DNA from 2 places in the Mesorhizobium sp. M0195 genome. Region 1 is predicted to be linked to the other one. Evidence: riboswitches for the same ligand, from Rfam matches in the RefSeq annotation. Region 1 holds a riboswitch; the other holds the start of a gene.

Evidence for each region. A riboswitch is a leader RNA that binds a small molecule or an ion and turns the genes downstream of it on or off. The one in region 1 is predicted to bind cobalamin.
Region 2: it holds a riboswitch for cobalamin, as region 1 does, so the genes downstream of both, metE (5-methyltetrahydropteroyltriglutamate--homocysteine S-methyltransferase) here and NKJ12_RS15535 (DUF1636 family protein) in region 1, are expected to answer to the same signal.

The regions. Positions count from the first base shown of each region.
Region 1 is NZ_JAMYSV010000006.1:222,788-238,286, forward strand. Features, by position in the region: gene cobG (precorrin-3B synthase) at 1-461, opposite strand, end outside; gene NKJ12_RS15525 (cobaltochelatase subunit CobN) at 458-4,108, opposite strand; gene cobW (cobalamin biosynthesis protein CobW) at 4,127-5,167, opposite strand; gene NKJ12_RS15535 (DUF1636 family protein) at 5,164-5,598, opposite strand; cobalamin riboswitch at 5,637-5,840, opposite strand; gene NKJ12_RS15540 (winged helix-turn-helix domain-containing protein) at 5,870-7,069, opposite strand; gene NKJ12_RS15545 (NADH-quinone oxidoreductase subunit A) at 7,406-7,771, shown strand; gene NKJ12_RS15550 (NuoB/complex I 20 kDa subunit family protein) at 7,762-8,343, shown strand; gene NKJ12_RS15555 (hypothetical protein) at 8,350-8,889, shown strand; gene NKJ12_RS15560 (NADH-quinone oxidoreductase subunit C) at 8,886-9,488, shown strand; gene NKJ12_RS15565 (four helix bundle protein) at 9,510-9,887, shown strand; gene NKJ12_RS15570 (NADH-quinone oxidoreductase subunit D) at 9,954-11,144, shown strand; gene nuoE (NADH-quinone oxidoreductase subunit NuoE) at 11,145-12,206, shown strand; gene nuoF (NADH-quinone oxidoreductase subunit NuoF) at 12,217-13,521, shown strand; gene NKJ12_RS15585 (helix-hairpin-helix domain-containing protein) at 13,601-14,296, shown strand; gene nuoG (NADH-quinone oxidoreductase subunit NuoG) at 14,371-15,499, shown strand, end outside.
Region 2 is NZ_JAMYSV010000026.1:182-15,680, forward strand. Features, by position in the region: partial or broken gene NKJ12_RS28310 (glycine C-acetyltransferase) at 185-373, shown strand; gene tdh (L-threonine 3-dehydrogenase) at 361-1,395, shown strand; partial or broken gene NKJ12_RS32340 (winged helix DNA-binding protein) at 1,411-1,595, opposite strand; gene glyA (serine hydroxymethyltransferase) at 3,123-4,460, shown strand; gene metK (methionine adenosyltransferase) at 4,515-5,690, shown strand; gene NKJ12_RS28330 (adenosine kinase) at 5,800-6,792, shown strand; gene NKJ12_RS28335 (transposase) at 6,826-7,488, opposite strand; gene NKJ12_RS28340 (MFS transporter) at 7,779-8,009, shown strand; gene NKJ12_RS28345 (helix-turn-helix transcriptional regulator) at 8,094-8,927, shown strand; gene NKJ12_RS28350 (hypothetical protein) at 9,245-9,499, opposite strand; cobalamin riboswitch at 10,056-10,256, shown strand; gene metE (5-methyltetrahydropteroyltriglutamate--homocysteine S-methyltransferase) at 10,351-12,687, shown strand; gene NKJ12_RS28360 (FMN-binding negative transcriptional regulator) at 12,835-13,005, opposite strand; gene NKJ12_RS28365 (dihydrodipicolinate synthase family protein) at 13,040-13,942, opposite strand; gene NKJ12_RS28370 (trans-sulfuration enzyme family protein) at 13,994-15,226, opposite strand; gene pdxR (MocR-like pyridoxine biosynthesis transcription factor PdxR) at 15,301-15,499, shown strand, end outside.

The sequences.
Region 1 (15,499 bases):
GCCAGTCGTACATCGGCCACTACCGCATCCATCGTCAGTTGCCCGCCGCCGTCGATGACGACTGAAACCTTCGGACCGAGCCTTGCCGTCAGACCAGCCTCTTCAATCGCCACCCGAATCCGCTCCGCCATCGGGCGCGGGTCGGCTATCTCCTCCGGGTCGAGCCCGGCCAGTGGGCCGGTCTCGACCGGCACGCCGGTGCGCACGGCGATGCCGAGCGCATCGACCTCCATCGCCAGTAGCCGGGCGCTTTCGTGCGTCAGGCCGCGTATCTGCAGGCCGCCGCGGGCGGTCACTTCCATGATGCCGTTGCCATGGCGCAAGGCGGATTCGCAGAGTCCGATCAACGACTTCGGCAACAGTCCTCCAGCGACCGGATTGAGCCGCACCAGCAGCCCGTCGCCGGTTTGCATCGGCGCGGACAAGGCAGGGCAGGCGCCACGGCGCGAGAAAGCGTTCATGCCGCCACTCCCAGAGCTTGCGCTTCGGCAATCAGTGCGGCGAGATCGTTATCGATCGAGTTGCGCAGCGGATGCCAGAGCCCGCGCCGCCGTGCTGACAGCAAACGCTCGGCAATCACCTTCGCCGCCGCCGGGTTCTCGCGCAGGATGAAGGCGCGCACCACGGGGTCGCCGAGATAGGCGTCGTGCACGGCCTCGATCAGCGTGCCTGATATGGCATGGGTAGTCTCGGCAAAGCCGACCAGCCGGTCGACCGTCTCGGCGAATTCCGAGGCGCCGCGCGGCCCGTGCCGCATCTGGCCGGCGATGAAGCGCGGGTTGACCGCGCGGGCGCGAACTACCCGGGATACGGCCTCACCAACCGAGCGCGGCTTGGGCTTTTGCGGGTCCGTGGTGTCGAGCACGATCACGTCGGCGTTCTTGCCGAGCGCGGCAAGCGCTGCCGAAAAGCCGCCGATAAAGGCGACGTCGGCCGAGCCTTCGAGGATGTCGCGGCCGGGGTCGTCGCCGGTATGAACCAGAAGGTCGGCCTCAGCGATGCGACCCTCAAACGCGCCAGGCGCCGAAATGCCTTCGCCCTCGGCGCCGCCATAGGCATGCGAAGTGGCGTCGAGATAGGCGCGGCCGATCTCTTCGCGCGCCGACCAGTCGCCGCTCGACAACATGTCCTCGACGCCGGCGCCGTAAGTGCCCGGCGAAGTGCCGAAAATGCGCGGGCTGATCTTGCCGTCGATGCGGGTCCTGGCCGCCAGCGGGTTTTCCGAATCGTGCTCGTCGCGGGTCGCCACGGCGTTGGCCGCGGCGTCGATCAGCGCGATCTGGGTCGGGAACATATCGCGGAACAGGCCCGATATGCGCCAGGTGACGTCGACGCGCGGGCGGCCGAGCGTTGCCGGCGGCAGCACCTCGATGCCGGTGATGCGGCCGGTGGCTGAATCCCATTGCGGCCGGCAGCCCATCAGCGCCAGGCCTTGCGCGATCTCCTCGCCGCCGGTGCGCAGCGAGGCCGACCCCCAGAGGTCGATGACCAGCGAGCGCGGCCAGTCGCCATGCGATTGCATGTAGTTGCGGACGACTTCTTCCGCTGCCGCCTTACCCAGATCATAGGCGGTCGGCGTCGGCATGGTGCGCGGGTCGGCGGTAAACAAATTGCGGCCGGTGGGCAGCACATCGCTCCGGCCACGCGCCGGCGCGCCGGCCGGACCGGCAGCGACGTGGCGGCCGTCGAGGGCGGCAAGCAGCGCGGTTTTTTCAGCTGCCGCACTTTGCCGCCGTACCGGATCAGCTTCGCCTTCCGGCGAGCGGCCGTAAATGTGCAGGCCGTCCTTGATGGCGAAATCCTTGAGATCGCAGAGCCAGGCGTCGATGCGGCGCAAAGCCTCGTCGGCTGCGTCGGTCCTGGCGACACCAGCCTCTGAGGCGAGGCCGGTCTTTTCCGCCGTTTCGACTATCAGCTTCGCCAGGCGGTCGCGGCGGCGGCGGTCGAGCCCGTCGGCCTGGGCATATTCGTCGACCAGTCGTTCGAGCCTGTGCTGGTTTTCGTCCAGCCCGGCGCCGGTCAGCGGCGGCGGCAGATGGCCAAGCGTGACGGCGGCAACGCGCCGCTTGGCCTGCGCTGCCTCGCCGGGGTTGGAGACGATGAACGGATAAATGACGGGCAGGGCGCCGGTGACGATTTCGGGAAAGCAGTTTTCGCTGAGCGCAACGGTCTTGCCGGGCAGCCATTCCAGCGTGCCGTGGGCGCCGACATGGACAATTGCATGGATGCCGAGCGACTGGTGCAGCCAGAGGCCAAAGGCGACCAGCGCATGGCGCGGCGGCAATGTCGGGTCGTGATAGTCGGCGCGGCGGTCGACCGAGCGCCCGCGATCGGGGGCGAGCGCCACGGTGATGTTGCCGAACGTGGCCGTGCGGAAGCGGAATTTGGCGACAGCAGGCGCTTGAACACCCCCCTCTGTCCTGCCGGACATCTCCCCCTCAAGGGAGGAGATTGCTCCGTGACTTCTGCTTTCGCCAACTACCGACGGTATTAAGGTAGAACCGTCGGCGAAACGGCCAATCTCCCCACTTGAGGGGGAGATGTCCGGTAGGACAGAGGGGGGCGCCTCGCGCGAACCTGTCTCATCTTCCGCCTTACCCCATGCCGCCTCCACGGCAGCGAGTGCCGCAGTCGGTAACTCTGCAGAAAGAGCGAGATAATCGTCCAGTCTCAGCCCACCATTGCCCCGTTCCAGCAAATCCAACAACTCCCTTGGCGTTTGCGGAATCCTTTCAACGGCGTAGCCCTGTTCGCTCAGGTCGTGCAGCATTGCCAGCACGCTGGACGGCACGTCGAGGCCGACGGCGTAGCCGGTGCGACCGGGGGCGCTCGGATAGTCGGGGATCAGGATGGCGAGCTTGCGTTCCGCGCGCGGCGTCCGCCGCAGGCGCACGAATGCCTCGATACGGTTCGCCACTTGCGCGACGCGGTCGGGCTCTGGCCGGTTGGCGAAGGCGCGGAAGGCCAATGCGGGATCGGTTTCGCTTTCGCCCTTGAAGGAAATGGCGCCGGCCAGGATGCGGCCGTCGAGCTCGGGCAGGACGACATGCATGGCAAGGTCGGCGGGCGCCAGGCCGCGCTGATTGGTTTGCCAGATGTCGCGGCGGGTGGTTGCGACGATGACCTGGAACACCGGCACGCCGGCGCGGTCGAACAGGGTTTCAACGCCCGGCTCGGCCCCAGAGGCGAAAGCTGTGGCGGTGATGATGGCGGCAGGCTTCAGCGTTGCAAGCGCGGTTTCAACAAAGGCGAGTGAGGCCGGGTCCTTGAGGCTGGAGACGAAGATAGGCACGGGAGCCATGCCGCGCGCGCTCAGCGCTTCGAAAAGCGCGTCGATGGGCGCGACGTCGGCCGCGAGCAGCATCGAACGGTAGAAGAGGATTGGCACGACGTCCCCCTCCCTCTCGAGGGGAGGGTGGCCCGAAGGGCCGGGTGGGGTCATTGCGGCAGTGCTCGACGCCTCTTTGAGTTGGCGCGCTTCGGAGAGGACCCCATCCCCGGCCTGCGGCCGGACCCTCCCCTCGAGGGGGAGGGGGACGCCGCGTTCTACGACCCCCAGTCCCGGCTCGTAAAATCCAGCCTTTGGCACGCTAACGGGTTCGGCTACCGCCGCACCAGATCCAGCGAGACTTGCCAGCCTCTGCACCAGCGCCGTCATATTTGCCGGCCCGCCCTCGCGAAAATAGCCAAGCAGGGCGTCCAAATCCTCGCGCGGCAGCGTCGAGCCTTCGATCAGTCGCAAATCCTCGTCGTGGCTCTCGCCCGGTAGGAGCGCCAGCTTGATACCGCGATTTCGCGCGATAACGGCGAGCTGGTCGCAGCCATAGCGCCACCACTCGTAGCCGCCGAGAATGCGGACCAGAATGACCTTGGCGTGGCGGGCGACGCTCTCGGTCCAGAGGTCGACGGACATCGGATGGCGCAGGTCGCGCAAGGCGGCGAGCCGCATCGAGGGCAGGCGGTCCGCATCCGCCTTCCACGCCGCCGCCAGCCCGGCCAGGTCGCTGTCGGTGAAGGACAGGGCCACGACATCCGCAGGCGTTTGCCTGAGATCGACAGGCTCGGCGAGATCGTCGAGCGAGGCGGATGTGGTGGTGAGGATGTGCATCGCGGCTTGTACCTGGGGTCAGCCGGCGAGGATACGCTCTATCGCCGGGCGGTTCAGCCCTTTCAGACCGATGACGACAAGGCGCGAGCGGCGATCGTCTTCAGCGGTCCAGGCCCGGTCGTAATAATGGTTGACGCGCGGGCCGACGGCCTGCAGCAGGAGCCGCATCGGCTTGCCGCCAACCTCGACGAAGCCCTTGACGCGCAACACGTTTTCTTCCTCCGCCGCCGTGGCGACGCGTTGTGCGAGCTCGTCCGGGTTAGACACGGACGCGATGTCGATGACGAACGAGTCAAAATCGTCATGTTCGTGGTCGAGCTCGTCGTCGTGATGGGTTTTGCGGTTCTCTATGTCGTCCTCGACGGCGAGGCCGAGGCCGAGCAGCACCGACGGATCGACCTTGCCTTGCGAAGTCGGCACGATCTTCACCGCCCGCGCAACATGCTTGCCGATGACGGCATTGGCACGGGCCGAGCCGGCTGCGTCCATCAGGTCGCTCTTCGAGAGGATGATCAGGTCGGCGCAAGCGAGCTGGTCCTCGAATACTTCCTCGACCGGATCGTCGTGTTCGAGCGTCTCGTCCTGCGCGCGCTGCGCCTGCAGGGCGTCCATGTCGTTGGCGACGCGCCCATCAGCCAGCGCCGGTCCGTCGACGACGGCGATAACGCCATCGACGGTCACCCGGCTCTTGACCGACGGCCACTGGAAGGCCTGGACCAGCGGCTTGGGCAGGGCCAGCCCGGACGTCTCGATCAGGATATGGTCGACCCTCGGCATCAGCGACAGGATCTGGTCGAGTGCCGGGACGAAATCGTCGGCGACAGTGCAGCAGATGCAGCCATTGGCCAGCTCGACAATGTTTTCCTCGGGGCAGGTGTCGATGCCGCAGCCCTTCAGGATCTCGCCGTCGATGCCGATGTCGCCGAACTCGTTGACGATGATGGCCAGCCGCTTGCCTTTGGCGTTTTCGAGCAAATGGCGGATCAATGTCGTCTTGCCGGCGCCGAGAAATCCGGTAACGACGGTGCAGGGGACGCGCGAAAGGGGGGCAGCGGTCATATCAAGTCCTTCAAAAGGTCGAGGGGAGGGATGCGGGCAACCAGACCGCGCTTCAGGCAATCGGGACGGCCGCGCCACGGAATGAGCCCATCCGTCGAGGTGGCGAACAGCTTTGCGCCGGTCACGAGATCGGCGCCGCTGGTCGCGGTCAGGTCGCCGAAGACGTAACTCCAGCAGCCGTCGCGCAGCATGGCGGCGCTGAGCCGGCGCTTGCAATTGCCGAGGCATTCGACGGTGCGGATTTTGATGTTTTCGCCGGAAGCGGCGCGGCGCGTGTCCTCGGCGAGCAGTTCGCCGGCGCGGGGATGAGCGTCCGAACCGGTCTCGTCACGGCAGGAAGAGCAGACGATGACGGTAACGCCGGCCGGGGAATCGTCAGGGCCGGACAATAAATCCGCTGTCTCAGCCGAAAAACTGCTGTCGCGTTCCAAATCAGGCTCCTTGCCCGGAAAACCCGCCAGGCGATCGGATTCTTATGTCCTAGACGGCAGGTCTCCTGGCTCGCGGGTCATCGCCTTGGTGCCGCCTTCCCGGGAATATCCCAGTGGTTTTCGGCCTTGGCTCGTCGCTTACAGTTGCGGGGACAGCCGCGGATTTGAAATCGAGATTTCGCACCGCATTCCCTCTTGGCCCCTGCCGTTGCGGGCAGGGGACCGTCTGAAACGGATTTAGGCTTGTGGAGGCAGTCGTGTCAACGCACGTCTATGACGCGGCGATATCTGCGAGCGGCCGGCCAAGGTCGCCGGCAGCCGTCACCGCGATGCGCTCAAGCCCGAGCCAGCCCTGCATCTGCTTCAATTCCTCGAAGAGTTCGGCAGCGGTTTGTGGCGGGGCGCCGGGCTCCGCATAGGCGGCATGGACGCGCAATACGCCGGCCGGACGGTCGGCCCTGAGGTCGACGCGCCCGACGATGCTGTCGCCGAGCAGGAACGGCAGCACATAATAGCCATACCGGCGCTTTTCGGCCGGCGTGTAGATCTCGATGCGGTAGTGGAAGTCGAACAATCGCTCGGTGCGCGACCGCTCGAAGACCACGGGATCGAACGGCGCAAGCAAGGCGCGCGCCTCGATCCTGCGCGGCAAACGGACGTTCTTATGGAGATAGGCTGTTTTGCTCCAGCCGTCGACGCTCACCGGCAACAGCTCGCCAGCCTCGACCAGCTCCTCGATGCGGCCCTTAATATCGGCGGGCGAGAGGCGGAAATAGTCGCGCAGGTCGCCTGCCGTGGCGACGCCATGGGCGCGGGCGGAGATGCGCAGCAATTCGCGGTGGGCGTCCTCGGGGCAGGGAACCGGTAGAGCGAGTATCGCGGGCGGCAGTACGCGCTCCGGCAGATCGTAGAACCGTTCGAAGCCGCGGCGATGCGCGGTGGTGATGCGGCCGGCCCAGAACAGCCATTCGAAGGCGTGCTTGGCATGGCTCCAGCCCCACCAGCCGCCCGAACCCTTCTGGCCTTCGAAAGCCGACGCCGCGATCGGGCCTCGTTCGGCGACCTCGCGATAGATGTCTTCGATATAGGCGGCGTGCTCGCGGCCCCATTTGGCCAGTCCGCTGTACATTTCCTCGCCGCGCTCGGCCCGCTGCATGCGCCAGCGCATCAGCGGATAGGTCTCGACCGGCAGGAAGGAGGCTTCGTGCGCCCAATATTCAAAGACCATGCGCTTGCGCGTTATGGCGGCGTCGTCGAGCAGCGCCAGCTTGTAGGGGCCAAGCCGCGAATAGAGCGGCATGTAGTGGGCGCGCACCACGGCGCTGACGGAATCGATCTGCAGCAGGCCGGTACGGGCAAGCACGCGGGCCAGATGTCGGCGGTCGGGTGTACCGGCGGGTCGGGGGTCATTGAATCCCTGTGCCGCCAGCGCGATGCGGCGGGCCATGCGAAGTGAGATTTTTTCCTTCATCAATGCGGGTATCCTGATGATGCCGGACAGAGAAGAGAATCTGTGATTCCGCGCCATGCTAGCAGGGTTTTGGCGGTATCCATGTCAGGAGAGAAAAGTGGAGTGAAAAGTGAAAGAAATCAAACAGGAGCGGATCTGACCAGTTTTCCCGGATATGCCGCCCAGTACCGCGATTTGAACAAGGTTTGACTTGCTTCGCCGAAAGCGCTGCGCTAACCCTCGCCGCGTTGCAGCATAGAGCCCCCTTAAAACGGTTCAGTGGTTAAACTGTCACGCTTCCGCAAGTGGGTCCGGTGCTGTAATCAGAGTGGATTGGCCGCCAACGGAAACTGCAGCATGAACGCACTTTTAGGTTCGTACCTGCCCATCGTCCTGTTCATCGGCGTGGCGCTGGTGGTCGGGCTGGCGCTGCTTGCCGCACCCTTCCTGGTGGCCTACCGCAACCCCGATCCGGAAAAGCTTTCGGCCTATGAATGCGGCTTCAACTCGTTCGACGATGCGCGCATGAAGTTCGACATCCGCTTCTACTTGGTGTCGATCCTGTTCATCATCTTCGATCTGGAGGTAGCCTTCCTGTTTCCTTGGGCGGTGTCGTTCAGCCAGATCGGCATGCTCGGCTTCTGGTCGATGATGGTGTTTTTGGCGGTGCTGACCATCGGCTTTGCCTATGAATGGAAAAAAGGAGCGCTGGAATGGGATTGAACGACAGTTCCGGCACGCTCGTCGCGCCGAAGCCCAAGGGCCTCATCGACCCCAACACCGGCAGGCCGGTGGGGTCCGACGATCCGTTCTTCCTGGAGATCAACAACGAGCTCGCCGACAAGGGCTTTCTCGTCACCTCGACCGAGGCGCTGATCACCTGGGCGCGCAGCGGCTCGCTGATGTTCATGACCTTCGGTCTCGCCTGCTGCGCGGTCGAGATGATCCATACCTCGATGCCGCGCTATGACTCCGAGAGGTTCGGTGTCGCGCCGCGCGCGTCTCCGCGTCAGTCCGACATCATGATCGTTGCCGGCACGCTGACCAACAAGATGGCGCCGGCGCTGCGCAAGGTCTACGATCAGATGCCGGAGCCGCGCTACGTCATCTCGATGGGCTCCTGCGCCAACGGCGGCGGCTATTATCATTATTCCTATTCGGTGGTGCGCGGCTGCGACCGCATCGTGCCGGTCGACATCTACGTGCCCGGCTGCCCGCCGAGCGCCGAAGCGCTGCTCTACGGCATCCTTCTGCTGCAGAAGAAGATCCGCCGCACCGGCACGATCGAACGGTAAATCGCCATGGATGAAGATCGGATCATTTATGGCAACCCTGAGCCTTGGCTGGATTTGATGTTCAAAACGTTCGAGCAGCGATTTGTAAAGACGGACTCCGGTTCGACGTTTTATTCGTCGGCGCTTTCAACAGACACGAAATTTGGTGCTGCTGGTGTTGGTGTCGACATCCGATTGGATGACTGGGAAGCTGAGCCGACAAGCGACCCACGAATAGTCTTTTATCACGGCGACGTGAGACTGCGATCGCTTGGCGATCGCACCAAGAATCTGATTGCTGAAATGTCGGCCAAGTTTCCCTCCGCCGCGTCTGGCCAGGGAGCGCCTGCCGAAAAGCTGTTTGTGGAATGCGTTGCTCTAAATGGCGACCCCGCCAATCTGGAAACCCGGCAGTTCGTTGGAAAGCTGTTTTTTGGCGAGCCGGGTGACGACAATGAATGTCAGGTTTTTTTGACCATTGATGCCGCCAGGGAGAGCGGTTGGTTTGGCGAGAAAGATCCGGATGACTCGCACAAGGTTCTAGGCTGGTTGGCGAGGCTGTCATGACCCAGGCGTTGAATGACCTCTCTACCTATCTCGGCGAGAAGCTGACCGGCCGGATCGGCGAGGCGGTGCTCGCCTATGGCGAACTCACCATCTCAGTCGAACCGCGCGACCTGATCGAGGTAGTGACCTTCCTGCGCGACGACCCGAAATGCCAGTTCATCTCGATCATCGACGTCTGCGGCGCCGATTACCCGTCGCGGGCAAAGCGCTTCGACGTCGTCTACCATTTGCTGTCGCCGAGGCAGAATATCCGCATCCGCATCAAGGTCCAGGCCGACGAAGAGACGCTGGTGCCGTCAATCACCGGCATATATCCCGGCGCCGACTGGTTCGAACGCGAAACCTACGATCTCTATGGCGTGCTGTTTTCGGGTCATCCCGATCTGCGGCGGATTCTGACCGACTACGGCTTCGAAGGCCATCCGCTGCGCAAGGACTTTCCGCTGACCGGCTTCGTCGAGGTACGCTACGACGACGAAGCCAAGCGCGTCATCTACGAGCCGGTGGAGCTCAAGCAGGAATTCCGCAATTTCGATTTTCTGTCCCCATGGGAAGGCACGGATTATGTTCTGCCGGGGGACGAGAAGGCAAAACAGTGAGTAGTGAGTAGTGAGTAGGAATTGGAAAAAAGGATCGAATCTTATCGCGACCTGAAGGTGTGGCAATCGGCGATGGTGCTTGCTGAAGATTGTTACCGCATCAGTAAAGGGTTTCCGAAGGAGGAGATCTACGGCATGACCTCGCAGATGCGCCGATCGACGGTTTCGATCGCAGCCAACGTCGCGGAGGGATACGGTCGAGAAAACAGAGGTTCGTTCGTTCAATTTTTGCGCATGGCGCAAGGTTCGTTGAAGGAACTGGAAACGCACATTTTGCTGGCATGCCGGGTTGGGCTGCTACGAAAAGACGATGAGATTGAACTGCTACTGCGATGCGAAGAGATTGGAAAAATGACGAGATCTCTTATCCGGACGGTGCAGGCCAAGCAGGCGGAATGAAGCAGGCATTGAGGTTGATGATCACTACTCACTACTCACTACTGACTCTTCGCCAGAGGCGCCTCCATGGCTGAAACCTCCGTCCGCAACTTCAACATCAATTTCGGCCCACAGCATCCGGCTGCGCACGGCGTTTTGCGCCTCGTGCTGGAGCTCGACGGCGAGGTCGTCGACCGGGTCGATCCGCATATCGGACTGTTGCATCGCGGCACGGAAAAGCTGATCGAGCACAAGACTTATCTGCAGGCGGTGCCTTATCTCGACCGGCTCGACTATTGCGCGCCGATGAACCAGGAGCATGCCTTTGCGCTCGCAGCCGAGCGGCTGCTCGGCATCGAGGTGCCGAAGCGCGGGCAGCTTATTCGAGTTCTCTACTCTGAGATCGGCCGCATCATGTCGCACATCCTCAATGTGACGACGCAGGCGATGGATGTCGGCGCGCTGACGCCGCCGCTGTGGGGCTTTGTCGAGCGCGAAAAGCTGATGGTGTTTTACGAGCGCGCCTCGGGCTCGCGCATGCATGCGGCCTATTTCCGGCCGGGCGGCGTGCATCAGGACCTGCCGCAGAAGCTGATCGAGGACATCGGCAAGTGGATCGACCCGTTCCTGAAGTCGATCGACGACCTCGACGCGCTTTTGACCGGTAATCGCATCTTCAAACAGCGAAATGTCGACATTGCCACCGTCTCCCTGGCGGACGCCTGGGCCTGGGGCTTTTCCGGCGTCATGGTGCGCGGCTCGGGTGCGCCGTGGGACCTGCGCAAATCGCAACCCTACGAATGCTATGCCGAGCTGGATTTCGACATTCCAGTCGGCAAGAACGGCGACTGTTTCGACCGTTATCTTGTACGCATGGAAGAGATGCGGCAGTCGGCGAAAATCATGCGCCAGTGCGTCGACCTGTTGCTCGGCAAGGAGGGCGGCGGGCCGGTGTCGAACCTCGACGGCAAGGTGGTGCCGCCGAAGCGCGCGGCGATGAAGCGCTCGATGGAAGCGCTGATCCATCACTTCAAGCTGTACACCGAAGGCTACCGCGTGCCGGCCGGCGAGGTCTATGCCGCGGTCGAGGCGCCGAAGGGCGAGTTCGGCGTCTATCTCGTCTCCGACGGCACCAACAAGCCCTACCGCTGCAAGCTGCGCGCGCCGGGCTTTGCGCATCTGCAAGCCATGGACTTTTTGTGTCGCGGCCACATGCTGGCCGACGTCACCGCCGTTCTCGGCTCCCTCGACATCGTGTTTGGTGAGGTCGATCGCTAAATGTCAGTCCGCCGTCTCGCAGAAGCCAGCCTCCAGCCAGCCTCCTTCGCCTTCAACCGGGCGAATGCGGCAGCGGCGAAGCAGTGGATCAAGAAATATCCGAAGGGGCGCGAGCAATCCGCGATCATTCCCTTGCTGATGCTGGCGCAGGAGCAGGAAGGCTGGGTGACCAAGGCGGCGATCGAGGCGATCTCCGACATGCTCGGCATGCCCTATATCAGAGGGCTGGAAGTTGCCACCTTCTATACGCAATACCAGCTCAATCCGGTCGGCAGCCGCGCCCATATCCAGGTCTGCGGCACCACGCCCTGCATGCTGCGCGGCTCGGAAGCGCTGATGGATGTGTGCCGCTCGAAGATCCATCACGACCAGTTCCACACCAACGACAAAGGCACGCTGTCGTGGGAGGAGATCGAGTGTCTCGGCGCCTGCGTCAACGCGCCGATGGTGATGATATTCAAGGACACCTATGAGGATTTGACGCCGGAGCGGCTTGCCGAGATCATCGACCTTTATGACGCCGGTAAGGGCGCCACGGTGGAACCGGGACCGCAAAACGGCCGCGTCACTTCCGAGCCGGCCAGCGGCCTGACGACCCTTAAGAGTGAAAAGGCGATCCTCAAGGCGACCCGCGACCGGGAAACCAGGGCCGCGACCAAAGCCGCCAAGGAAGCGGCGCCGGCGGCCGCTGCCGCAGCGCCGGTTCCGCCTGCTGCCGCGCCTGCACCGGCGCCAGTTGCGCCCTCGAATGCCAGCAAGCCGAAGACCGATGCGGTCGAGACCAGCCCGGCGCTGAAATCGCCGTCGGCGACAAAAGTCGCGCCAGCGGCGGAGAAGGCGGCGAGCGTTGCAGCGCCTCTGCATTCGGCCGCCAATGCCAACAAGGCCGAGCCGCAGGTCGAGGACGTCTCGAAACAGCGCAAAGGCTCCAAGAACAAGGCCGAGCCGGCGTCTGCTTTCAAAGCGCCGGAGGCCAAGGTTAAACCGGCGAAGGCTGCCGCCGAAGCGGCCAAGCCGTCGCCCGGAAACGGGAGCCGGCCGACCGGCAAGAAGCCGGTCTGAGGAACGAGCAATGCTTCAGGACAGAGACCGCATCTTCAACAACATCTACGGCCGCTTCGACAAGTCGCTGGCCGGCGCCATGGCGCGCGGCGCCTGGGACAACACGCCCGGCATCATCGCCAAGGGGCGCGAGTGGATCGTCAACGAGATGAAGGCATCGGGCCTGCGCGGCCGCGGCGGCGCCGGCTTCCCGACCGGGCTCAAATGGTCGTTCATGCCCAAGCAGAGCGACGGCCGGCCGAGTTATCTCGTTGTCAATGCCGACGAGTCCGAACCCGGCACCTGCAAGGACCGCGATATATTGCGCCACGATCCGCATACGCTGGTCGAGGGCTGCCTGATCGCCGGCTTCGCCATGGGCGCGGTCGCCGCCTACATCTATGTGCGCGGCGAGTTCATCCGCGAGCGCGAGGCGCTGCAACTCGCCATCGACGAGGCCTATGCGGCCAAGCTGATCGGCAAGAACAACACCTCCGGCTACGATTTCGACATCTACATGCACCATGGTGCCGGCGCCTATATCTGTGGCGAGGAAACGGCGCTGCTCGAAAGCCTCGAAGGCAAGAAAGGCCAGCCGCGGCTGAAGCCGCCGTTTCCGGCCAATGTCGGCCTCTATGGCTGCCCGACGACGGTCAACAATGTCGAGTCCATCGCCGTGGCGCCAACCATCCTGCGCCGCGGTGCGGCCTGGTTCTCGTCCTTCGGCCGGCCCAACAATGCCGGCACCAAGCTGTTCTGCATCTCCGGCCACGTCAACAATCCGTGTACCGTCGAGGAGGCGATGTCGATCCCGTTCCGCGAACTGATCGAGACGCATTGCGGCGGCATCCGCGGCGGCTGGGACAATCTGCTGGCGGTCATTCCGGGCGGCGCCTCGGTGCCGTTGGTGCCGGCCGAGCAGATCATCGACGCGCCGATGGATTTCGATGCGCTGCGCGACCTGAAATCGGGCCTAGGCACCGCGGCTGTCATCGTCATGGACAAATCGACCGATGTCGTGAAGGCGATCGCGAGGCTGTCCTATTTCTACAAGCACGAGAGCTGCGGCCAGTGCACGCCCTGCCGTGAGGGCACGGGCTGGATGTGGCGGGTGATGGAACGGCTGGTGCGCGGTGAGGCGCAGAAGCGCGAGATCGACATGCTGCTCGACGTGACCAAGCAGGTCGAGGGCCACACGATCTGCGCTCTGGGCGATGCGGCGGCATGGCCGATCCAGGGCCTGATGCGGCATTTCCGTGGCGAGGTGGAGCGGCGCATCGACGAGTTTTCGCGCAACGCACACCGCGCCGAACCGGTGCTGGCGGCGGCGGAATAGAAGAATTCAAAAAATGCGGGCGAATGCCCGAAACGAGGAAACGAGCGCGGGGCAGACGGAAACGACCAGGAGACCACCTATGTCGCTGTTTTCGATACCCGACGATTTGACGCCAGATGGGGACCCGTTCTTGAAGATGAACCAGGACCTGACCAGGACAATGCCGAAGGAGATGGCCAGCGCCGTCAATCTCCTGGCGCATCCTGTCGCCGGCGCGGCGGCGATGACGGCACTCGGCATCGGGCTTGCCAACCACGCCTTTGGCGTCTGGATAGGCGTGCTTTCAGGCGTGGCCGAGACCTCGCAGCGGCTTTGGCAGCCGGTCACCGAGGATTTCGAGGCCCGGACCGAACGCGTTTCCGCGACCGGCAAAACCTCCTCGACCAAGGCGCGCGCAGCCACCAAAACCCTGATTGCCGAGGCGCAGTCCTTCGCCAATGACGTGACCGACATTGCGACAAGCACTGCGGCGCGGAGCGTGGCGAATGCGAGCACCGTTGCAGCGGACGCATCGGCCGGGCTCATGCCGGAAGATTTCAAGCAGCCCAAGCCGATGGACCGGCCAGCCGTGCCCGTCGACCTCAAGGCAATATCGGGCATCGGGCCGAAACTGGAAAAGGTGCTGAACGGCCTTGGCATCTGGACATACGCCCAGATTGCCGCGTGGACGCCGCAAGAGATCGCCTGGGTCGAAGATTACCTGTCGTTGAAGGGCCGTATCGGCCGTGACGGCTGGATCGGTCAGGCGGCCGCATTGGCCGAGGCCAAAAATTGAATTCAATATCGTGCGCGGCGTCGGCTGCGCACGGAAGGAAAGATTGCGGAACGTCCGCAGGGGTTTGAGGCGAAATGGCAAAGCTCAAGGTCGACGGGAAAGAGATCACTGTACCCGACCACTACACGCTGCTGCAGGCGGCCGAGGACGCAGGTGCGGAAGTGCCGCGCTTCTGCTTCCATGAGCGGCTGTCGATCGCCGGCAATTGCCGCATGTGCCTGATCGAGGTGAAGGGCGGCCCGCCCAAGCCGCAGGCGTCCTGCGCCATGGGCGTGCGCGACCTGCGCCCCGGTCCAAATGGCGAGCCGCCGGAAATCTTCACCAACACGCCGATGGTCAAGAAGGCCCGCGAAGGCGTGATGGAATTCCTGCTGATCAACCATCCGCTGGACTGCCCGATCTGCGATCAGGGCGGCGAGTGCGATCTGCAGGACCAGGCGATGGCGTTCGGCGTCGATTCCTCGCGCTACCACGAGAACAAGCGGGCGGTCGAAGACAAGTATATCGGGCCGCTGGTCAAGACGATCATGAACCGCTGCATCCATTGCACGCGCTGCGTCCGCTTTACCACCGAGATTGCCGGCATATCGGAGCTTGGTCTGATCGGCCGCGGCGAGGATGCCGAGATCACCACCTATCTCGAAAGCGCGATGACTTCGGAACTGCAGGGCAATGTCATCGACCTTTGCCCGGTCGGCGCGCTGACCTCCAAACCCTACGCCTTCCAGGCACGCCCTTGGGAACTGACCAAGACAGAGTCGATCGACGTGATGGACGCCGTCGGCTCGGCCATCCGCGTCGATAGCCGGGGCCGCGAAGTGATGCGCATCCTGCCGCGTACCAACGAGGCGGTGAACGAGGAGTGGATTTCCGACAAGACCCGCTTTATCTGGGACGGCCTGCGCACGCAGCGCCTCGACCGGCCCTATGTGCGCAAGGACGGCAGACTGGCCCCCGCAAGCTGGGCCGAGGCTTTTGCCGCGATCAAGGAAGCGGTGTCGAATGCCGCACCCGAAAAGATCGGCGCCATTGCCGGCGATCTCGCAGCCGTCGAGGAGATCTACGCGCTGAAGCTTCTGATGGCTTCGCTCGGCTCGAGGAACACCGACTGCCGCCAGGACGGTGCCGCACTCGATCCGTCGCTCGGCCGGGCGAGCTATGTCTTCAACCCGACCATCGAAGGCATCGAACAGGCCGATGCAG
Region 2 (15,499 bases), on a different contig from region 1:
ACCCGGCCAGGTTCAGGTCCGTACTTGAAGTCCCAGTCGGGTCAGGACGTGTTCAACTTGTTGAGCGTTTGTGGGGGTGCGGGCCCGACGAACTTGAAAATCCGCAAATGGATCGCCTCCGTTCAGCCATCCCCGCGGAAATTCGGGCGCGAGAGAACAAGCTCCAGAGCATAAGCGAGGCTCAAAGGGCCAGACGCGCATCCGCACGCAAATGTCGGCCGCTCATTCCAGCGCCGATATCGACCGTGCGGTCGAGGCGTTCGGCGCCATCGGGCGCGAACTCGGTGTGATCTTCCTGAACGGCCGGAACAGAAAAGCGATTTCGGATCATTCGGATCAAGAGATTCAAGGGACAAAAGAATGTCGAACATGATGAAGGCGCTGGTCAAGGCCAAGGCCGAGCCGGGCATCTGGATGGAAGAGGTGCCGGTGCCGGAAATCGGCCCCAACGACGTGCTGATCAAGATCCGGAAGACGGCGATCTGCGGCACCGACGTCCACATCTACAATTGGGACCAGTGGGCGCAAAAGACCGTGCCGGTGCCGATGGTGACCGGGCATGAATTCGTTGGTACGGTCGCCGATTTCGGCGCGGCGGTGACCGAATACAAGGTTGGCCAGCGTGTCTCCGGCGAAGGCCATATCGTCTGCGGCCATTGCCGCAACTGCCGCGCGGGCAGGGGGCATCTTTGCCGTAACACGCTCGGCGTCGGCGTCAATCGCCCCGGCGCCTTCGGCGAATATCTGGCTATCCCGCAGCACAATGTCGTGCCGATCCCCGACGACGTGCCGGACGAGATCGCCGCGATCTTCGATCCCCTGGGCAATGCGGTTCACACCGCACTATCTTTCGACCTCCTCGGCGAGGACGTTCTGGTCACCGGCGCCGGGCCGATCGGCATCATGGGCGCATTGGTGGCGCAATGCGTCGGCGCGCGAAAAGTGGTCATCACCGACATCAACCCGGTGCGCCTGGCACTGGCAAAAAAGCTCGGCGTCCAGCATGTCGTTGACGCCTCGAAAGAAAAGCTGCGCGATATCATGCCGGCGCTCGGCATGACCGAGGGTTTTGACGTCGGCCTCGAAATGTCCGGTGCCGCACCGGCATTCCGCGACATGATCGATACCATGAACAATGGCGGCAAGATCGCCATTCTCGGCATCGCGCCGACCGGCTTCGAGATCGACTGGAACAAGGTCATCTTCAAGATGCTGCATCTGAAGGGCATCTACGGCCGCGAGATGTTCGAGACCTGGTACAAGATGATTGCGCTGGTGCAGGGTCCTCTCGATGTCAGCGGCTTGATCACCCACCGCATCGGCATCGACGACTTCCAGACCGGGTTCGACGCGATGCGCAGCGGCAATTCGAGCAAGGTGGTGATGGACTGGTAAGCGCCTAATCCTGCCCAGGGCCTCCTTGAGCGCACTCAATCCATTTGTGATCGCGGTGCGCTCACCAGCGCTGAGTTTTGCCAGCAATTCCCGCTCGAACGCCTTTGGCAGCGGCACCATCTCGCGATAGGCGGCAAGGCCCGCTCCAGTCAGCGTCAGGTGCTCGATGCGGGGTCTCTTTCATCGGGTTTTCGCGTGAGTCAGCCGAGACGGAGAAGCATGCGACCTTCTCGGAAATTCGACTGCTCCGGAAACGCGAATGCGCCATCGTCTTTATCATGTTCGCAGGCGGAGCATGACCGCGCGACGCGCTGCTGCGGCGACTGCACGAGCGATTGATCGTCGAGGCGGATACTGGAAAATATTACCACTCTGCGGACGAATGTTTCTGTGCCCCGCACGGCGGGATCGCACCGCCAGCGCTGGTTTACGGTCGTCGGTCCTGATACTGAACTGATGGCTAGCGCGCAAACTTTCGCTATCGATGCCGCGTATTCGGTTGCGGCTGGACAGCCGGGCATAAGCGTTTCGGAGAATATCAAAGGGGATTTTGTATCGAACTGGCTGCCTTTGGCATCGGCCGTGATCCAGGCTATTTTCCAAAATGCACGTTGCACTACTCTTTTTTCGTCATTTGTTTGCTCGCCACCAAGCCAATCGCAGACGTGCTTCCTTTGCGCATGAAGTCAGTTGTAAGGGTCGAAATTGTAGCCAGGCGAGTTCAGCTTTGCATCAGATCCCCAGCTGCACGGCGTTCGATCTCATAAAGGGAACAATGTGCTACGCGCATTCGACTGCCGAACCCGTTCGCTCCAACTGGCAACCGTTGAATAGCCAGCTCATCGCGGTCGCCGCTTTTTGGCCGGAGCTGTTGATGCCGTGGAGAGAGTGTCGGTGATGGAGGAACGGCTACGCTTCGTGGCCCGTCTTTTGGACGGCGAAGGCATGAGCGATGTGTGCCGGGAGCAAGAGCGGGTTGGGCAAACGTTGCAACAGATCCTTCAAGCAAATTCATAGACTCTTAGCAACTCCAGTTCGCTGTGAATGGTAGGCTTATTGCAACGTCTGAGATCAGTGGGGTCAAAAACGTGGCGCCGCTTTTCTCCGACCCGCCGAACTGCGAGCAATTTCGGCTAAGGCAATGGCAAGAAGAGCGCCCATCTTGGTTGTTCGAACACAGCATTTTCGGCTCAACAGTATCTTCACGGCCACCGTGATTGTCATGTCGGTGGGCAACCAGCCATATAATTTGGTTCGAAAGCTGCAACATCTGTGGAGAACGCGAAATGACAAATTCAGTAGGACGAGTGCCCAGGTTTTCCATGTGGCTTGATCCTGACCAATGATGACACTGGTCAGTCGCCTACGCACGGTGGCGCATATTGATCGCCTTCGAATCCTGGGCCTTTGCGCGCATGCGGACCTAACTGTCTGCGAGCTAGCGGAGATTCTGGGCGTGCGTCGCGAGCGGGTGGTGCGACACGTCGGGCTGCTCGCCAGAGCCGACTTTCTTTGCTGCAATGAACAACCCCCGTGGCGCTCGTACCATCTCAAAGCAGGAGGCAACGACGGTGGGCTGGCTCAATTATTGGTCGATCTCCTGCCCCAAGGCGAGGGCTATCATAAACGGGACCTGCAGCGGCTCGAAGCGGTACGAGACACGCGGCCCAAGGGGACCGCATGCTTGACCGTGAAATAGATCAATCCAATTGGAGCGCGAAGCTACCATGGACAATTCCGCCGACGGCGCCATCGCGCAGCCCGACACCTACGGGCGGTCTTCCTTGGCCGCAGTTGATTGCCGCGTTCACGAGCTGCTTCTGAGACAGGAGCGGCAGGAGCGGACGACCCTCAAACTCATCGCATCTGAGAACTTTGCGTCCTCGGCCGTGCTGGAAGCGAACGGCTCGATTTTCACGAACAAGTACGCCGAGGGGTACCCCGGTGCGCGCTACTATGCCGGAAACGAGATCGTTGATGAGCTTGAGAACCTAGCCATTGAGCGCTTGAAGACACTATTTGGCAGCGAGCATGCCAACGTCCAGCCTTATTCCGGCTCGCCGGCCAACCAGGCTGTCTATCGTGCGCTTTTGAGCCCCGGTGACAAAGTCATGGGCTTGCCCCTTCCGGAAGGTGGCCATCTGACTCATGGTTGGGCCATCAACTTTTCCGGAACTGACTATCAACGCGTCCCCTATGGACTAGATGAAAAGACACAGCAGATTGACTATGACCGCTTGCGCGAGACAGCCAAGCGCGAACGGCCGCGGCTCATTTGGGTCGGCGGAACTGCTTACCCGCGTGTCTTTGACTACGCGGCAATGGCAGAAATCGCCCTGGAAGCGAACTCCTATCTCGTAGCCGACATCGCGCACATCGTTGGCCTGATTGCCGCGGGAGCGCACCCGAATCCCGTGCGCCATTGCGACGTGGTCAGCAGCACGTCACACAAGTCGATCCGCGGTCCCCGCGGTGGTTTCATTTTGTCCAGGAACGAAGATCGCTATCAGGCCCTGTATCATCCAAAGAGCAAATACAATCTCGCCAGACGAATAGATCGGGCGGTCTTCCCTCACCTGCAGGGTGGGCCCCACATGAATGTCATCGCTGCGCTAGCTGTTGCCTTGCACGAAGCCGCGAACCCGTCCTTCCGAAGCTACGGCCAACAGACCGTCAAGAATGCCAAGGCTCTGGCCCAGGCACTGCTCGAGCGAGGTTATGACCTGGTTACCGGGGGGACGGACAATCACATGCTGATCCTTGATCTGCGCGATCGACCGCTATCGGGCAAGGCCTATGCCGAGCGACTAGCAAAGGCAGGCATCATCACAAACTTTAATATGGTGCCTGGCGACCCGCGGGATCCGGCGGTCACAAGCGGAATTCGCCTGGGGGCGCCAGCAGTGACGTCAATGGGCATGCGCGATGTGGAAATGGTGCAAATTGCTGGCTTCATTGACTCCGTCCTTCGGCGGCCAGACGACGAGGATCTCCATGCCTGCGTGCGAAGAGACGTTGCCGACTTGTGCGCTGCGTTCGAGGTCCCGGGCATCACCGACAGGTAAGGTGGGCTAAGCAAAATGTCCCATACAACTCCAACACCCGAAGCGAGGCATTTCATGGCTAGGCAGTTCGTGTTCTCTTCCGAATCGGTTGGCGCGGGACACCCGGATAAGTTGGCCGACAACATCTCGGATGCCATCCTCGATGCCATCCTCCGCACCGATCCCAAGGCGCGTGTCGCCTGTGAAGCGTTGGTAAAATCAGGGATGGTCGTTCTGGCTGGCGAGATTACCAGCGATGCGCAGGTGGATTATAGCCAAGTTGCGCGCGATACGATTCTCGATATTGGATACGACGATGAGGCCGTCGGCTTTGACGGCCGGCGTTGCTCCGTCGTTCATGCTCTCACCGAGCAGTCGCCCGACATCAGCCAAGGCGTTGACGAGGGACGAGGGCAGGACCTCCAACAGGGAGCGGGAGATCAGGGCCTCATGTTCGGCTACGCCTGCCGCGAAACCGATACTCTGATGCCTTTGCCGATCCAGCTCGCTCATCGCTTGACGAAACGACAGGCAGATGTCCGGAAAGCACGACAGCTTGGCTGGTTGCGTCCTGACATGAAATCCCAAGTCTCAGTGCGCTATGAGGGGTTGCGCCCGGTCGCCCTGGATACCATCGTCGTATCGACCCAACATGACGAGCAGGTCTCGCAAGAGACGGTCCGCGAGGGCGTCATTGAGGAAATCATAAAGCCTGTCCTGCCGACCCACTTGGAGACGGAAGGCATCAGAATTCTGGTCAATCCAACGGGGCGGTTCGTGGTCGGTGGGCCGCGTGGCGACTGCGGCCTCACTGGACGCAAGATCATCGTCGATTCCTACGGCGGGATGGGGCGTCACGGCGGCGGCGCCTTTTCGGGCAAGGACCCGTCCAAGGTTGACCGCTCGGCTGCCTACGCGGCCCGGTATGTCGCGAAGAATATCGTCGCTAGCGGACTTGCGGACGTCTGCGAGCTGCAGCTTGCTTACGCAATCGGCGTGGCCAGTCCGGTTTCTGTCATGGTCAACACGTTCGGGACAGCGAGGGTTGAGGAAAGAAGGATCGAGCGCCTCATTCTTGAGTTATTCGATCTCAGACCGAAGGGCATTATCAAGATGCTTGATCTCTTACGCCCTATATACCGCAACACCGCGACCTATGGCCATTTCGGCCGTGAAGAGCCTGATTTCACCTGGGAGAAGACAGACAGGGCCGAGGAATTGCGGCGCGAGGCAGGACTCGCCGCCCCGTGAGGGCCGGCGCCGAACGGATTGGCAAGCGGAAAGCCCATTCCCACTGGCCAGACCCGCGCCCGGCCGGCATCGCAGAAAGCCGGTGGCTCGTTGGCGGAGACATGAATTGATGCCGGACTATGACGTGCTTTGTATCGGAAATGCCATCGTCGACATCATCGCCCAGTGCGACGAGGCGTTCCTGGAGACCAACGGCATCATCAAAGGCGCGATGAATTTGATCGACACGAGGCGCGCCGAACTGCTCTACAGCCGCATGGGCCCGGCCATCGAAGCCTCGGGCGGCAGCGCCGGCAACACGGCGGCGGGCGTTGCCTCCTTCGGCGGCCGCGCCGCCTTCTTCGGCAAGGTCTCCAACGACGCGCTCGGCGAAATCTACGCGCATGACATCCATGCCCAGGGCGTCGCCTTCGACACAAAGCCGCTCAACGGCGAACCGCCGACGGCGCGCTCGATGATCTTCGTCACGCCGGACGGCGAGCGCTCGATGAACACCTATCTCGGCGCTTGCGTCGAGCTCGGCCCGGAGGACGTCGAGGCCGACAAGGCGTCGGGCGCCGCCGTCACCTATTTCGAGGGCTATCTGTGGGACCCGCCGCGCGCCAAGGAAGCGATCCGGCAGACGGCGAAACTCGCCCACGCCGCCGGGCGCGAAGTGTCGATGACCCTGTCGGACTCGTTCTGCGTCGACCGCTACCGCGACGAGTTCCTCGATCTGATGCGCTCCGGCACCGTCGACATCGTCTTTGCCAACAGCCACGAGATCAAGTCGCTCTACCAGACCGCGTCCTTCGACGAGGCGCTGGCGCAGATCCGCAAGGATTGCAAGATCGCCGCCGTCACCCGCTCGGAAAAGGGCTCGGTGATCGTGCGCGGCGACGAGACCGTCACCATCGAGGCGACCAGGATCCGCGAGCTGGTCGACACGACAGGCGCCGGCGACCTCTATGCCGCCGGTTTCCTCTATGGCTACACGCAAGGCCGCAGCCTGAAGCAGTGCGGCGACCTCGGCTCGCTGGCCGCCGGACTGGTCATCCAGCAGATCGGCCCAAGGCCAAGGCAGAATCTGCGCCGCGAGGCCGAACAGGCGGGGTTGCTGTAGCGCGGCGAGCCAAGAACCAGCTGCCCACCCTCCTTAATCCAGCCCAAGCCTTTTCTTCAGTTCCGCATTCTCCTTGCGGAGACGATCGGCAAGCAGGCTCTTTAGCCGCTTGTTTTCTTCCTCGAGCGCGACGAGATCCTTCAGCCCGTCACTGTCCGCCGCAGGCGCCGCCGCCTTCTTCCAAAGATAATATGTCTGTTCCGAGATGCCGGCTTGCTTCACCGCGCTCTTGAGAGTAGCGCCGCCGCCGATCGAGGTCTCGATCTGCGCCAGCTTTTGGGCACGATCCTTCGCGGAGTAGCTCTTTCGGCCTGTTCGCGCTGACGGCGGTGCTTCAGTGGTCGCGGATATCGGCTTGGCGCCGGCGCTCGCCTCAGCTCCTGGCTTCCTCGACCGCCGCGCTCTCGTCTTCGGTTTTGGCGTTCCCGCTTTGTCTGCCGGTTCGCTATGAACTACTGCTGACTCGGTTTCCAGGGGATTGGCCATGAAATGTTCCACTCGCGGTTTGTCCAAAGGTTCAGCATCAGGGGCCACGACAGTAGAGTCAACAAGCTGACGATTTAACGGCTCGACTTCCTTTGCTGTCTCGGCCATCGCCGCGGCGATGTCGAAATTGCCCCAGATGGAACGTGCGGCTTTTTGATAATTGCGCTTTTGTTTGACTTCCACGGTGAATGGTCGCGTCTGCCGCCTCATAGTTCCTTCCTGAATAGAAGAATGAAGTCGCCGCTCGAATTTTTGGCGCTTCCTGCTTAGCGCGGAGCACTATCGTATAGCCGCTCAACGGGCAAGTGATGCCGGTCTTCGATGGCTGACCCATCTGGGGGGATTTGAGCGGCTTCGCGCGTCCTGCGCATGCCTGTAAGGCCGCCAAGTTTTCTGGGTTAGCAGGCGCGCCACTGTGGCAGCTTGGCTTGTACGGCGAGGCCATGGTTGAGTGAGGCGAAACAAATCCAGCCCCGCGGTCGATCCCGAAGCTTCCCACAATGGCGAAGAGAACATCTTCACTCGTTCCTTTTGAGCACAAGACCTTCCGTTCGCTATGGTCGTCTGCACTCATTTCGAACCTTGGCACCCTAGTGGAAGGTGCGGCGGCAGCTTGGCTGATGACGAGCATCGCAGCAGTAATTTTTGATCGCCCCATTCGTGCTGTGTACCAGCCCTGTGTCTTGCGCAAGTGGTCACGAACGGCTGCCGGAGCCTCGAAGACGCCCTAAAAACACATGCTGCGATTTTTGAACACGCTTGACGTGTTAGATTAATTCATCCACAATGCGTGTGTTGAACACGCGAGGTGAGTTATGAACATGAAAGAGCTTAGGGTTCGACTGGGCATGACTCAAAAAGATTTGGCAGAGCAGATGGCAACGACGCAACAGACTGTGGCCCGTTGGGAAACAGGCAAAACGCAGTTGAACGTCGAGCAGATCAAGGACCTTTGTCTCACGTTGAAATGCACGGTCGAGGAGCTGCTGGGCTGGAAGATTGATGTCGAGGAGTGGCGCACGAGCCCGTTTGCAATTGCCGATGCCGAAACGCGATACGGCACGCTCAGAATCAAGACGACTGTTGGCAGCCGCCAATATCCTATCGATGAAAAGGCGCGTGAATCGATTTTACGTCAGTTGAAGGAACTTCATAATCTGCGTAGAAATAACACAAGCAGGCCATGGCTGTATTGTTGGAGCCTTGACAACAAAATACTCTTGATAAATCCGCAATATGTCCGCACCATTGAGCTTATCGGTGACGATGTAGAGGAGATGCCAGAGTATTATCATCCAGAAATCTATCGGGCTTTGGATGACTGGGATAAGGGTGAGGTTTCAGGAAAGCTGAAGAAAGAATGCGATGCCATCATCGCAGAGATGGGTGATCAGGAAGCCGCGCGCATGGCCTCCTATGTTCGCGTCACATATGACGACGGAGAAGATGAGTGGAACTTCTTGGATGAAGAAACCGCTACGACTTTCTTCGGATTGGAAGCTGCGACCTTTGACGTTCCCCAGTGTAGTTTCGCCGAAGTGGAGGAAGAAGGTTACTACCGAGCGCGATATGCCAACCTTGATCGCGTCGCGGTGATGGAGGTTCCAAGCGACCGTTATCACAGATTGACCGCGCCCGAGGAAGCTTAGAACCATCCACGAAGGGCGCATGTTACATCTCGACCTTGCGTGGTGCGTTTTCAGTACGAGATGACGTTAAGCGTAGGTAATGGCAGGTAAGAGTGCTCGACCAGAAGCTCAACTGCCTCCTCAATATCGCTGCCGATGTGCCGCAGGACACGTCCACGGGAGCGTGGATAGGCGTGAAGTTCCTGCACTCCACGGTCCGCTCTCCCATCGCCGGTGTGTGCCCGACGCCATCTTGTGGACGAGCTTGGCCGCCTGCACCCGGTTGTATTCCGGCTTGCGGTCCGCCTGGGCGGTCGGCCGCGATGGCTATCTCCATGTCAATCGGCGCCGAACTTTGACTGCCCGCTGCTTTTGATGAATTTGGCGAGGTCCCGCGCATAATCACTCTTGGTCTTCTCCTTGAGGCCCTGTGTCGCGAACTTGTGGTCCAGCAGGGCAAACAGGTCCAAGTCCCCTTCCGCCTGTGGCGCTGGCTTGCCCTCACCGCCCTCGGCTTCCCAATTGGGGACCGCTTCTGCGCGCTGCACCGTGGCGATTGTCCGCCCAAGACGCATCACAAGATCGAACGCCAAACCGTGCGCGTGCACGACGATTTGCCGCTCAGGCCTCATTTGGACAGGACTTGAGCTGGCCCGGTGGTTTGAGCCGGGTTACCTTGAGCCGGTGGGCTGCGAACAAGCAGTTCGAGACATTGGCCTCGATCACTTCGCAACACGCCGCTGCGCCTGGCCTCGGTGTGCTCCCCCCGAAATCGTTGTGTCATATCACCGAGGGCATCACGGCCAACAGCTTCCACATGGGCAACAGCCTCGCCATTGAGCCGAATACGGTCGCGAGCAGATCACCAACGAAGCGGTCGGAACCTCGGAGCCGAAGTTCGACGCCGAGGTGGTTCGCATGATGCGCTAAGCAGCACCACGGCGCTTGCCGGTATGTTTGCTGCCGGCAGCCGACGAACTCCTATCCTCCTGGACAAGGGCGCCGTGCGTCATTGCTTTGATTTACCGGCCGCTCAAGGCTTCCACAGTTTTCGCTTTCGAGGCGACCTTTGGAACATGCCAACGGAAATTTAACATAACGACATAAACATTTCTTTATGCGGCGTTTGACAAAGAAGCGAACTGCTGTAATTGTCTCCCGCGTCGTGGTTCTCCGTACGGCGCTGCCGCAGCGGAGCTAAGAGGGAAGCCGGTGCGATGCCGGCGCTGCCCCCGCAACTGTTAGCGGCGAGCCAACCCCACTCATGTCACTGAGGCGAATAGCCTTGGGAAGACGGGTAGAGGCTATGACCCCGCGAGCCAGGAGACCTGCCACGGCGAATTACGTCCACGGGCGGGGTGTCTCGGTGGCCGCTGCAGCCTGGCGTTCGTGCCGGCCTGCTAGCGCCTTCCTTGCACCGACGCCCCAACCATCGGGGTCTGGCATGACTGTCTCTCAGCAAATTCCTGTAGCAACGCTCGGCGTGCCCCGCTTCGGTCGTCGGCGAGAACTGAAATTCGCGCTTGAAAGCTACTGGTCCGGAAAATCGTCCGCTGCCGACCTTCTCACGACCGCGAAGGCGCTCCGTGCCGCTAGCTGGGAGGAGCAGCACGATCGCGGCGTGTCGAAAATCCCGTCGAACGACTTCTCGCTCTACGACCATGTGCTCGACACCGCAGCCATGGTCGGCGCCGTTCCATCCCGTTACGGCTGGAATAGCGGCGAGGTTCCACTTGACATCTACTTCGCAATGGGGCGGGGCAACCAGGGTCAGACGGAGGATTGTCGACACGCTGGTCACCAGCAGGCGGCTCATCGGTCTGATGTAACCGCGATGGAAATGACCAAGTGGTTTGACACCAACTATCACTACATTGTGCCGGAACTCAACGATGATCAGACGTTCGCCCTCTCGTCGACGAAACCGGTCGATTACTTCATCGAGGCTAAAGCTCTCGGCGTTCACACACGCCCAGTCATCCTTGGACCGATCACCTTCCTCAAGCTGGCGAAATCGCCTGCCGAAGGATTCGATCCCATCGCGCTCCTGCCGCGGCTGCTGCCCGTCTACGAGCAACTCCTGCAGAGGCTGAAGCTGTCTGGAGCCGACTGGGTGCAGATCGATGAGCCAGCGCTTGTCCTCGATCTGAACCCGAACGAACGAGCTGCGTTCGAATTCGCCTATGGCCAGCTGTCGAAAGCCGCGCCCGAGTTGAAGATCATGCTGGCTACCTATTTCGGGCCGCTGGGAGACAATCTCGAAACCGCGGTTTCTCTGCCCCTGGCCGGGCTGCATATTGATCTCGTGCGCGCTCCCGAGCAGCTGGAAACGGTGGGTCGGCTCGCACCGAAGGATCTGGTGCTCTCGCTTGGCTTGATCGATGGCCGCAACGTCTGGCGTGCGAACCTGCCCGCCATTCTCGACCGCATCAAACCGATCGTCGCCGGCTGGCCCTTGGACCGCGTCGAGATCGCGCCTTCTTGCTCGATGCTGCATGTGCCGATCGACCTCCGCATGGAGACGGAACTCGACGCGGACATCAGGTCGTGGCTCGCCTTCGCGGCCCAGAAGACCGACGAGTTGGTGTTGCTTGCCCGGGCCCTGTCCCAAGGCAGGGATGCGGTGGCAGGCGCGTTGAAAGCGTCTGCCGAGGCTGCCGCCACTCGCGTGACATCCACGAAGATCCATGACCCGCTTGTTGAGGGACGGATCGCCAGCATTGACGACAGCATGAAGCGACGAGAGAGCGCTTTTGCCGAGCGCTCCAGAGTCCAGGCCGGCACGCTCGGGCTGCCGCCGTTCCCGACGACGACCATCGGGTCCTTCCCGCAGACGCCGCAGGTACGCAGGGCGCGGGCCGCTCATGCGAAGGGCCAGCTGAGCTATGTCGACTACGAGACCTTCCTGAAGAAGGAGATCGAGGCTGCAATTCGCTGGCAGGAAGAGATCGGGCTGGACGTGCTGGTGCACGGTGAGTTCGAACGAAACGACATGGTACAGTATTTCGGCGAGCAGCTGTCCGGCTTCGCCTTCACCCAGCATGCCTGGGTGCAGAGCTATGGGTCGCGTTACGTGCGCCCCCCCATCATCTTCGGCGACGTATCGAGGCGCAATCCGATGACGCTGCGCTGGTGGCAATTCGCCCAGTCGCTTACGGAAAACCCTGTGAAGGGAATGCTCACAGGCCCAGTGACCATTCTCAACTGGTCTTTTGTTCGCGACGACGTACCGCGCTCCGAAGCATGCCGCCAGATCGCGCTCGCCATCCGCGACGAAGTGACGGATCTCGAATGGTCCGGCGCAAGGATGATCCAGATCGATGAGGCCGCGTTTCGCGAAGGATTGCCACTGCGCCAGTCTGATTGGAACGACTATCTCGACTGGGCTGTCGAATGCTTCCGGATCGCTTCAACGGGTGTAAAGGACGCGACTCAAATCCATACCCACATGTGCTATTCGGAGTTCAACGAGATCATCGACGCGATCGCTGAAATGGATGCGGATGTCATTTCGATTGAGACGTCGCGCTCGAAAATGGAACTGCTGGACGCCTTCACGAGCTCCAAATATCCGAACGAAATCGGGCCCGGAGTCTACGACATTCACTCACCACGTGTCCCGGAAGTCGGGGAGATTTCGGATCTCGTCATGCTTGCCCGCGAGCGACTGTCGGATTCCCAACTGTGGGTAAACCCGGACTGTGGCCTCAAAACACGCAAATGGGAGGAGGTCCGCCCTGCCCTCATGAACATGGTCGATGCAGCACGTGCGCTCCGGTAGAAAGTGTAGGCCGGAGGGTTTCCCGGTTGTTGGTGAGTGACCGGCTGCCGCATGTCGGCCGTGAATGTGCCAAAACGCGATCACATCCTTTGAAATAAGTCACTCGAGCGAGAATGTGCACTTTCCTTCGGCACGTCTATTAATCGCTCAGGAGTAAAGGGTACCGTTTTCTCCCTGTGACGTGTCGAGTTCGAAGGGGATGTGATTGGCGTCGAGACCGCTCCGGCCATGGGTTATCAGCATGCCAAGTGCACTGTTCTCGATCAGTTCGTAGAGGACTTCTCGGCTCGGTTCATCGAAATGCGCGGGTACATACATGACAGGTTCCTTCACTGGCCGCCGGGTTCGCTGTTCACCGGTTGACATCCGATGGCAAGCGTTCCAACGCGGCGGCGATCTGGCGCTTCGCTGCTGAGGGCAGAGGCAGGATGGGACGCGGGGGGTCGGCACGGCAAATGTCGAGCAAATCGGCAAGTGCATAGACGACGCGAAGGCTCGAGAACTCCTTGAAGAGGCTCCAGAGCGGCGCAAGCGTGGCATCGATCCGTCGCGCTTCGGCCGGATCGCCCTGTTGCGCCGCCGTGACGATCTTCACGCAGACCTCGGGCAGGATGCCGGCGAGGACGCTGTACCATGTGTTGGCGCCGGCGATCATGGCCTCTGCGGCGTTCCAGTCGCCGCTGTAGCCGATCGAGAACCCTTCCGGCATAGTGCGCCTCTGGTCGGCCAGATGGCTCTTGATCGCATCGCCCTTGTCTGTCGGATTCTTGATAGCGACGATCCCCCGCACCTTTGCCAGGCGGCTGACGAGTGCTGGGGTGAAACGGAAATGCGTCGTTCCTGGATTGTCGTAGATGACGATCGGAAGGCCACTTTCGCGCGCCACCGTGGAGAAATGTTCGAACACCTCGTCATCAGTGAGCGGGGTGTAGGAGGCGGCGGCAAGCAAACCCGCAGCAGCTCCAAGGGCCTGGGCGTCTTGCGCGAGCCCCACGGCTTCATCGGTGCGCAGCGCGCCCACACCCACCACGACCGGCATTCGCCCGGCGATTTCGTCCAAGGTCTCGGCGAGCGCCCGCCGCCGTTCCTCGCGCGTCAGATACATGTATGTGCCGGTGCTGCCGAGAAGACCGATGGAATCGACCTGAGCGGCGCCAAGCCGAGCAATCAGCCTGCGCAGAGCAACGGTATCGACGCGGCCGTCACGATCGGCGGGCGTGATGGGAAACGCGGAAAGACCGCTCAGGAATGCCATGGCAAGGCTCCAGGTTTGTGCGTCAGCGCAGGACTGCCGGACGACAGGTCATCACAAGGCGTCCAGAGCCCGCCGCAGGTCCGCGACTAGGTCGTCGGCGTCTTCAAGACCCACCGAGAGACGCATGAGGTCCTCGCCCACTCCATCGGCCAGATGCGCATCCTTGCGGATCGGCTGCCGGGCACGGGTCAGGCTTGCTGGGTGATAGATGAGACTGTCGGCATCGCCGAGGCTGACGGCGCGAGTGATCAGGTTGAGCCGGTCCATCATCCGGCGCGCTCCTTCGTATCCAGCGTGGAGGCCAAAGGCCAACATGCCCGATCCGTTGGACATCTGTTTTCGCGCCGTCACCTGATCAGGGTGCGAGTCGAGGAAGGGATAACTCACCCATGCCACCGCCGGGTGCGCTTCGAGCGCCCGAGCCACCGCAAGGGCAGTGGCGCTGTGGCGTTCCATGCGCAGCGTCAGCGTCTTCAGACCGCGCAGGATCAGGAAAGCTGACATGGGCGAGAGCGCTGCGCCGGTGATGTAGCGCAGGCCCGTTTCGTGCAGCGTGCGGAGCGTTTGCGCGTCGCCGAGAATCGCCCCGCCAAGGGCATCGCCGTGCCCATTGATGTATTTGGTCAGCGAGTGGAGCACGAGGTCGGCCCCATGTTCGAGCGGCCGCTGGAGCGCGGGGGAGGCGAAGGTGCTGTCGACTGCAACCTTTACACCGCGCGCGTGGGCGCGCTCGGCAATGGCAGCGATGTCTAGGATGCGGCTCAGCGGATTCACCGGCGTCTCGAAGAAAACAAGCCGGGTCCGCTCGGTGATCGCGGCATCGAGATTGTGAGGATCGGACAGGTCGACCGCGACGACCTTGATGCCGAAGCGGGGGACCGCCTGTTCGACCATGGCAAGCGTGTTCGCATAAAGTGTCCTGTGGACGATGAGTTCATCGCCTTGGGACAGGAGCGACAAGATCAGTGTGCCGAAAGCCGCCATCCCCGAGGCAACGACCAGACCTGCCTCGGCTCCTTCCAGATTGGCGAGCCGTTGTTCGAGGATCTCCGTCGTCGGATTGTATTCGCGCGCATAGAGCCTTCCGCCAAGCGCGGCGGCGGCCTCGTTCGCTGCCACGCTTTCGAATCCATAGGTCGAGGTCAAGAAGACTGGCGGCTGAACGGCATTGGAAAAGCCGGCGGGATCGTAGCCATGATGGATCGCCCGAGTGGCGAATCCGGGACCGGTGTCGTTGAGCGACCGCGTGAGAGCATCGGTTTCCGATTGATAGGAGCGGGTCATTCGGCCTCTAAGATCTTGCTTGGGTTTCCGAAAGATTGACGGCAAACTGGCCAATGTGAAATATCCAGTTGGCGATGAATGAAATGGTCCAGTCTTCAAGTGCCGGTTCTGCAGGTCGCACGCACGCGATGGGTGCACGCCAGATCTACGAGGCTCTTCGCGAGCAGATCCTCGGCGGCGTCTATGAAACCGGTAGTCAGCTGCCGTCCTCCCGCGGCCTGGCAAATGACCTTGGGGTTTCGCGAACGACGGTGACGGTCGCCTATGACCAAC